2 regions of the Bacillus sp. T-10(2022) genome follow, and region 2 is predicted to be linked to the other one. Evidence: riboswitches for the same ligand, from Rfam matches in the RefSeq annotation. Region 2 holds a riboswitch; the other holds the start of a gene.
What was found. A riboswitch is a leader RNA that binds a small molecule or an ion and turns the genes downstream of it on or off. The one in region 2 is predicted to bind S-adenosylmethionine.
Positions count from the first base shown of each region.

Region 1: it holds a riboswitch for S-adenosylmethionine, as region 2 does, so the genes downstream of both, mtnK (S-methyl-5-thioribose kinase) here and OSJ91_RS25025 (5-methyltetrahydropteroyltriglutamate--homocysteine S-methyltransferase) in region 2, are expected to answer to the same signal.

Region 1 is NZ_CP113518.1:3,301,425-3,305,833, reverse strand. It holds gene OSJ91_RS16115 (LCP family protein) at 1-624, shown strand, start outside; gene mtnA (S-methyl-5-thioribose-1-phosphate isomerase) at 716-1,762, opposite strand; gene mtnK (S-methyl-5-thioribose kinase) at 1,777-2,979, opposite strand; SAM riboswitch class I at 3,058-3,211, opposite strand; partial or broken gene OSJ91_RS16100 (carbon-nitrogen family hydrolase) at 3,283-4,066, opposite strand; gene OSJ91_RS16095 (aminotransferase class I/II-fold pyridoxal phosphate-dependent enzyme) at 4,167-4,409, shown strand, end outside.
Region 2 is NZ_CP113518.1:5,047,351-5,051,759, forward strand. It holds gene OSJ91_RS25010 (MIP/aquaporin family protein) at 1-270, opposite strand, end outside; gene OSJ91_RS25015 (glycerol-3-phosphate responsive antiterminator) at 497-1,039, opposite strand; gene OSJ91_RS25020 (hypothetical protein) at 1,213-1,632, opposite strand; SAM riboswitch class I at 1,789-1,890, shown strand; gene OSJ91_RS25025 (5-methyltetrahydropteroyltriglutamate--homocysteine S-methyltransferase) at 1,974-3,077, shown strand; gene OSJ91_RS25030 (hypothetical protein) at 3,233-3,757, opposite strand; gene OSJ91_RS25035 (CaiB/BaiF CoA transferase family protein) at 4,118-4,409, opposite strand, start outside.

The sequences.
Region 1 (4,409 bases), 1.7 Mb from region 2:
AAAATCCCCGGGAATAAATCAGGATATAACAAAATAAATGCAGCTTATTATTATGGTGGAAGGGAACTTCTCAAGAAAACCATACAGGAAAACTTTGGTGTCAAGGTCGATCATGTAGCGGTAATTGACTTTCAGGGATTCGTGAAGATGGTCGATTTACTTGCACCTGAGGGGGTAGCGGTGAATGTGGACCAGGAAATCATTGATGATATGAGCATTCAAGCAAGCGTCGGTAAAAATGTTTTACATGGGGAGGAAATATTGAAATATGTCCGTTTTAGACATGACGATGAAAGTGATTTTGGAAGGGTTGAGCGTCAACAAGAAGTAATGGTTCAATTAAAAACAGCGTTTATAAATCAAATCTCGTCCTTCGAAGGGATGGCAGCCCTTCCTAATATAATCGAACAAGGACTCTCGTACTTGGATACAGATATTGGACTGAAAACAATAATGGAAATGGGTCCAAAAGCCGTCTTCCATACACCGGACACCGTCGAAACCTTAAGGGTTCCAGTGGAAGGAAGCTTTAAAGATGAAATATATCCCCAGTCCGGAGCAGTTTTGGAAATAGACTACACTAAAAATAAGAAGGCACTTCAGGAGTTCTTTTCCAAAAAATAAAAATTGTATTGTGGACCTCGCAAGAATAATCACAAAAACGAGAGGGATACGAAATCCTTCTCGTTTTTTATCATCAATAAAGCAACCTGGATCATTTAACAAAAAGCGGGATGTTTTTAATGAAATCCGGTGTTATGATGCCATTTTCGGTAATGATGCTGGTAATTAGATGATTCGGTGTAACGTCAAAGGCTGGATTGAAAGTCTTCACGTTTTCAGGAGCAATCCTAACACCTTGAATGAAGGTGATTTCCGCTTCATTCCGTTCTTCGATCGGGATGGAAGTACCGGACTCGAGAGTAAGGTCGAATGTGGTTGATGGTGCGGCCACGTAAAAAGGGATACCAAAGTGCTTGGCTAATATGGCCAATCCCAATGTCCCGATTTTATTGGCTGTATCTCCATTAGCCGCAATTCTGTCGGCACCGACGATGATTCCATTTATTCCTTTCTGGTGAATCGTATGGGCAGCCATATTATCAGAAATTAATGTGACATCCACCCCCGCTTGCATCAATTCCCAAGCAGTCAAACGCGCCCCTTGCAGGACAGGCCTGGTTTCACATGCATACACTTTTAGCGGAAAGTCCTTTTCTTTAGCCAGGTGGAAGGGAGCCAAAGCTGTGCCATACCGAGCCGTGGCAATTCCCCCAGCGTTGCAATGCGTTAGAATGGAATCTCCTCTAGTGAATAAGGATAAACCATGTTCCCCGATTTTCCTGCACATTTCTTCATCTTCAGCAAAGATGGCTTTAGCCTCCGATACAAGTGCTTCCTTGGCAGTTGAAATGCTTTGCGTAGCTTGCAGAGTATTTTCCATCCTCCTTAACGCCCAAAAAAGGTTGACAGCAGTTGGCCGTGAAGAGGCGAGTTTTTCAATATGCCTCGCTACATTTTTCTTGAATTCCGCTAATTCAGCGGTTGTTTCCTGTTTGGCACCAAGTGCAACACCAAATGCTGCCGTCAGTCCAATTGCTGGGGCACCGCGAACTTTTAATGTCAAAATGCTGTCATATACATCATCAACAGAATGAAGTTCAATAAATTCAGTTATGGAAGGCAGGGCTTGTTGATTTAATAATGTAATATGGGAATCAGCCCATTGTACCGAATAAGGTAATGGTGCTAGTTTTGTCATGTGCAGGTCTCCTTTTAAATGGTTGAATAAGATGGCAGTGTACGTTGCTTCAACGCTTCAATTACAGCTGGAACATCCAATTCTTCTCGTTTTTTAATTAAAAAAGCACCAATTTCCAATGTAGCCGTTTTGGCAGCGATCCTTGTTTCTTTATCTTCAATGACATTTAAATCGGCAACATGGGAAAGTCCGATGGTTCGCCGAATCATTTCACAGCCGGCAAAGCCGAATGCATCTTTTTTGAATTTTGTCAGTAAATAAGGCAGATAACCTTTCACATGGCGAAATGGGCTTTTATTTTGGCCTTCCCATAATTCGGAATAAGTTTCTTCAAAGGCATTCCAAAATTCATTAAGGTGTGTGAAAATCTCTTCCTTTCCAGCGCTATTACGTGTGACTGCCTGAAAGAGAAGGTTGGCGGTGTATTGACCAAGGTCAAAACCAACTGGACCATAAAAAGCGAATTCCGGATCGATAACCTTTGTTTCAGTTTCACTTGCAAATATACTTCCAGTATGTAAATCACCATGAAGCAAGGCTTCCTGCTCGGTTTCAAAGCTTTGTTTCAGCTTAGCGACCTCAAGGATCACTTCTTTATCATTCCATATATTTTTGGCGGCATCTGTCAATTCCACCTCGAAATCTCCCGGGAGTTCCTCAAAAAATGGATCCGTGAAAATAAAGACCTCAGTGATTTTGCAGAGTTCGGGATTCGTGAAATGTCGGGCCACTTCCTTTTTCGCAGAGGGTTCTAAATGATAATCGGATGTATAAAATGCCGTTTTCGCAACATATTCACCAATATGCTGAGAAAGCAATGGGTATGAATCTCCTTCGATCAATCCTGTTCTAACGATTTTCAAGTGCGATAAATCCTCCATGACCGTGATGGCAAGCTGTTCATCAGAATAATAGACTTGCGGTACGAATTCTGGGCAATAACTTCTGAAATGAATCAACGCATTCGCCTCAATCGCAGCTCTTTTCAATGTCAGCGGCCAGCTTTCGCCAAGTACCTTGGCATAAGGGACCGCTTGTTTAATTATAATTCCTTTATTTGTGACTGTGTCTGTAATATGAAAAACATAATTTAAGTTTCCATCGCCGATTTCTTTACATGTTAAACTTGCATCCGCATTGACCAACCCAAGTTTTTTTGCAAGGGTTATAGCTGTTTCGTTTGTCAATCTCTTAAAATTTGAATGGTTTTGAGTCATTCTTTTCCCCTCCGGATTCAAAATAAGAATAAAAAAGCCTCTTTCATATAGAAAGAGGCAGAAGTTTTGGCTTCGGACCTCTTATCTTCCAGAATATGAATTCTGGTGGAATTAGCACCGTGCTCTGTGGATTTTATAATCCGGCGGTGAATCCGCCCCATTTCACAATGGTATTACAGTCGGTTGCTGGGCTTCATAGGGCCTTTATCCCTCAGCCTGCTCTTGATAAGAGTAAATGTTTTCTGAAATTTTAATCTTCGGGAAAATAATATCAACTTTTTAAATAGTTTGTCAATGGGTAAATTAATAAAAATCAGGACGACGATCTTCGAATACAGGTATTTTGTTACGTGCATCCGAAACTTTATTGAAGTCCAAGGTGCCTGTCAGGAGTTCGTTTCCTTCTCCGGCTTCACTTATGATATTTCCCCAAGGATCAATTATCAAGGAATGACCGGCAAATATATTATTGACATCAGAGCCTGAGCGATTAACGGCTACAACATAGGCTTGGTTCTCGATGGCACGGCTAATCAATAAGGCTCTCCAGTGATCGAGTCTCGGCTTTGGCCATTCAGCCGTAACGAATAGAACTTCGGCGCCTTTAGCGGTATGGGCTCGCTGCCATTCAGGGAAACGGATGTCATAACAAATGAAACCAGCACATATTTTTTCATCAAGAGTAAATAAACCATCCTTTTCTCCTGGCTTCAGGAAATGATGTTCATCCATTAACTGAAATAAGTGAAGCTTATCATATTCTTTTATGAGATTTCCCTGTTTATCGATGATGATCATGGTGTTATAGATTCCCTTGCTCGTTTTTTTCGCAATGGAACCGCCTACGATGTGAATCTCGTGTTTCCTTGCCTGTGTTTTAAGAAATTCAATCGTTTTTTCGGCCTCTTGATCAGCAATCTCATTTAACCTGCTTAAGTCGTATCCGGTTGTCCAAAGCTCTGGTAAAATGACGATATCGGGTTCCGACCGTGCTGCTTTTTCCAACCATTGTTCGGCAACCTGAAAATTGATATCCGGTTGCCCGAATGGCTATATCCATTTGAATACAAGCTATTTTCCACTTCATCGTTTAAAACCCCCATATGTAAAAAATGCTTTACAAGACTATGATAAACATATATCATTTGTGACTAGAATTTCAAGAAATTTCAGAGAAGGTGTATAAAATGGTGCAATTCGAAAAATCCAGACAGCTTCAGGACCTGCCTAAGCAGTTTTTTGCCTCACTAGTCGCAAAAGTCAATGCCATCACGGAGCAAGGACATGATGTCATTAATTTAGGCCAGGGAAATCCTGATCAGCCGACTCCAGACCATATCGTGAAAAGCTTGCAGTCTGCCGCTGAAAAAACGATTAATCATAAATATTCGCCATTTCGGGGGCATCAATATTTAAAAGATGCTGCTGCC
Region 2 (4,409 bases):
CATCTGGGCAACGATGTAACCGGGCACATCACTCCATGGAAATTCTCCAATAATGGCAAACCCTACTGTGACCGCTGGGTTTAAATGCGCCCCGCTTATGGAACCCACTGCAAAAACACCCATGGTAACAGCCAATCCCCACGCAATCGTGATAACGATCCAGCCGGCATCTTTTGCATAGGAACCCTTTAAGGATGAACCTGCCCCAATACCTGCTCCGAATAAAACTAATATCATCGTGCCTAACACTTCTCCCCAAAATGGAGTCATGATAAAACCCCTCCCCTGATAATTTTTTAAACCTTGCCAACAAATAAAAGGAGATCCACAGCAGAACTATCTTCATAAAAAAATTATGAATAGATCTGTTGTGAATCTCCTAGTCTCCGTCACATATATTAACTTGTACTGTAAAATATACTAGGTTATGAAAACGCTGTCAATAATTTGTGAAAAATTAATCTATTTTTCTGTAATTTTTTTCAATTTTTCCCTATTAGACGATATCCCATAATTCAGTTTTTGAAGTGGTGATTGACGAGGCGCCGGCATCAAGGGCATTTAGGACTTCATCCGAAGTACGTATGAGGCCACCTGCAAATATCGGTGTCTGCAATCGTTCCTTCACTTCTTTTATCATCCATGGCATAGCGCCCGGCAATACTTCGATATAATCCGGCTTGGTTTTCTGCACCAGCTTATAGCTTTTCTCAAGCGCATGTGAGTCTATTAAAAAGATTCGCTGGATGGCAATGACCCCCTTTTGCTTCGCCTTCAATATAACGCTTGATTTAGTCGAAATCAGCCCATAGGGGTTATATTCCTGACAAATGAATTCTGTCGCGTACTCATCACTTCTTATGCCATGGATCAAATCGACATGATAAATCATTTTCTTATTATGCTGCTTTGCCATCATACTTACATTTTTCAATTGTGAGATATGCAAATCAAGAAACACACCTATTTCATAGGAACTTTCTAGAAATCTTTCAAAATCCTTCATGCTTGCTGAAGCAGGCAAAATCTTCTGATCCATCATTATCCTCCTCATTCCCAGAAAAACTCAAAACTTCAAGTCATTTAGTATATTTTAAAGAGCTTGATTTATCAAACACATTTTTTTCATGAACCATGTCATCTTAACACTATCATACCTGGCACACCCTTTATAGATTGCGGCTAAGCATATATGTAAAATATCCCCTTGAATCATAAAGAAAGTTTCATTTTCAATGCACCTTCGACGAGTTCATACGATTTAATTGTGCCAATGGGAATTTTTCGCACGATGCTCCAAGCATTAACATTCATTTTGATCGCTCTTTTTTCATATTCAAAAAATGGCGGTCTGTTAAATATCCTTTGGTTGATGAAATTCCTGTCAATGGGTTCCATTTCCACTAATTCAAATGAAATCGTTCTTTTTTCCACATGAACCGGTTTCAATGTAATCCGGAAAGCTACGTCTCTCTTAAACATCATTTTTTTCACTTCCATCGTTCCGGAAAGCACAATATGCTTAGGCGTAATCTTGACTTTAATATCCTGGCCATATGATTTCATTTTTATGATTCTCTCTATCATGGATTCAGTTACCGTTATCGGTATGCCGCTTTTGAATGGACTCATCCTTGCATTCCCTCCCCACTCAAAGCATATGCCGGATTACCTGATGCCGTTAACATTTAAGCGTGAATTAATAAACGGTATATTCTAAATATTCAACCTCCAACTCTTGACCTTTATAAAAACTACCTGTATAGTCATAATTAATTTAATAGACAACTCTTATCCAGAGAGGTGGAGGGACTGGCCCTTTGATGCCTCAGCAACAGACTATTCATGTACTGTGCTAATTCCAGAAGTGTAAAAACTTGAAGATAAGAAGAGTATATAGCTTTTGTTGCCAACACCTCTTCTTATTTTTAAGAAGAGGTTTTTTATTTTTAAAAGGAAAGAAGGAATGCAACATGTCAATCACATTAACGAAAGCACCATTCAGGGCCGATCACGTCGGAAGTTTATTAAGACCGGAACGTTTACATATTGCCAGAAAGCAATTTAGGGAGGGTACCCTTTCAGCAGAGCGGCTTCGTGAAATTGAAACCGAAGAAATCAAACGGATTGTCGATAAACAAATTGAAGTTGGTTTAGAGGCCGTTACGGACGGTGAGTTCAGACGAACATGGTGGCACTTTGACTTCCTCGAACATTTAAATGGCATCGAGGGATATGTAACTGAAAAAGGTCTCACGTTCGATGGTGTGGAAACAGAGAGATATAACGTTCGCAATACCGGGAAGGTTTCATTCAATCCTGAACATCCCTTCATTCGTGATTTCATAGAATTGGACAAAATCGTGAACGGACGTGCCGTTGCCAAGCAAACCATTCCCAGTCCGAATCAATTATTTGCTGCAGGCATTCATAATGAAGACATCTACCCTGATATTGAAGACTATGCAAATGATATCATCAAAGCCTATCAGCATGCTTTGAAAGCCTTTTATGAAGCAGGTGTGCGTTATCTTCAATTGGATGATGTATATATTGCCAGGCTTTCAGCTCCAGATTTCCAATTCAAAGATGGAAAATATACGAGGGAACAGTTAATTGATCTTGCACTTCGCGTCATTAATGGCGCATTGGAAGGAAAACCAGAAGACCTTGTCGTCACTACCCATCTATGTCGCGGAAACTACCAGTCGACATGGGCGTTTGAAGGAAGCTATGCCCATATCGCCCCAACTTTATTGGCAAAAGAAAAAGTGGATGGATTCTTCTTGGAATATGATGATCAACGCTCAGGGGATTTCAAACCATTGGAATACATTCCAAATGGCGGTGCACAGGTCGTACTGGGTGTCGTCACTTCAAAAAATGGAGAAATCGAAGACAAGGAAGCAGTTAAGGTACGCATCAAGGAAGCTTCAGACTTCGTTCCTCTCGAACAATTATGCTTAAGCCCGCAATGCGGTTTCGCCTCCACCCATCACGGCAACAAACTAACGGAAGAACAGCAATGGGAAAAGCTGAAATTCGTCGTTGATATAGCAAAAGAAGTATGGGAGTGATTTTTTTCCGAAAACTTTAATTCTGATTTACAAGATTCAACAACCTAATCGGCATTAGATAAGTGTGCCGATTAGGTTTATAGTATATAAAAACCGTAAAAGACATTCAAAGCCGAAAGCAACAAAAAAAGAACGCTCACCAGCACGTCCCCTTTTTACTTGCAACTATCATCATCATCCATTTTCTTCACAAATATATCATCCGTCACCCTATCTTCCAGCTTGTTCCTCAAGGCCAATTCCGCAGCCTTCCCATCACTAGGCGACCCGTCCGAGAAATACATCGGAAACAAGGAGAAAAACAAAACATAAAAAGAAAAATAGATAAATTGATACCAGATTACCGAGCTGTCCAGGATATTCTGATACACTAAGCTATATATGATCAGCATGCTGACTAAATTAAAGATAGACCCGCCTAAATATATCAGCGTATTCGTCAATCGATTATCATGTTTCAATCCCTTGAACTCGCAAGTCCCATTCCAAAAATAATATTTCCTCACCTCTATGTTCCGAAAGGCGAAAATTTTATTGCCACAACCGATCAAGATTTTCTTTTCTGATCCCCCAAAGATCGTAACAAAGAAAATATGCCCGCTCAAATGTATCAGCGTAACGATCGGCATGATCAAAAAAAAGGAAAATAGAAATTTAATGATATCAGAGAGACCAAACATGTTTAAGCAACCCTCCTTACTAGAGCAATTTTCTTAACAGGATGCTACTCTGATACCCTGCCCACACTAGTTATAACTAGTAAATTTTCACAGTAGTAATATGTTGCTTTCCACAAGTGATAAGAGGATAATTAGTTCTCCTTAATCATGGCTGTTTCCAGCATAATCAGACCTTTCATGGATTAATTCGACCTATCTCCTGCTTTATTCGACCTTCCACCGATTAATTCGACCTATCTCCTGCTTATTTCGTCCTTCCATCGATTATTTCATCCCTCCTCCTGCTTTTTCCGTTCCTCAATAAAACAGGCTACCTCCTTCCCAAAAATTCCGGAAAAGTGATAGCCTTTTCATCTTTATTTAACGATTGGGGGTGCGAAGAATTTCTGCGTTGTTTTGTCCTGGCCTCAAGCCTGTATGTTTATATTCAGGGGTGAAAACCGATGTTTTGATTGGGCAGGCGATTTGCTTCTGGACATTTCCTTTTCCGTCAGGTACCTCGACGATCATTCCCCTTTCCTTCAATTGGGGGTGTTCGGCCGCTTCGGTGAAGGTCAGCACTGGTTCTGCACAGGCCTCGAAATCAGCGAATATTTCCTGCCATTCATGAAAATCTCTTTCAAGGAAAGCCAGTCGGATGGCCGTTTTAAAT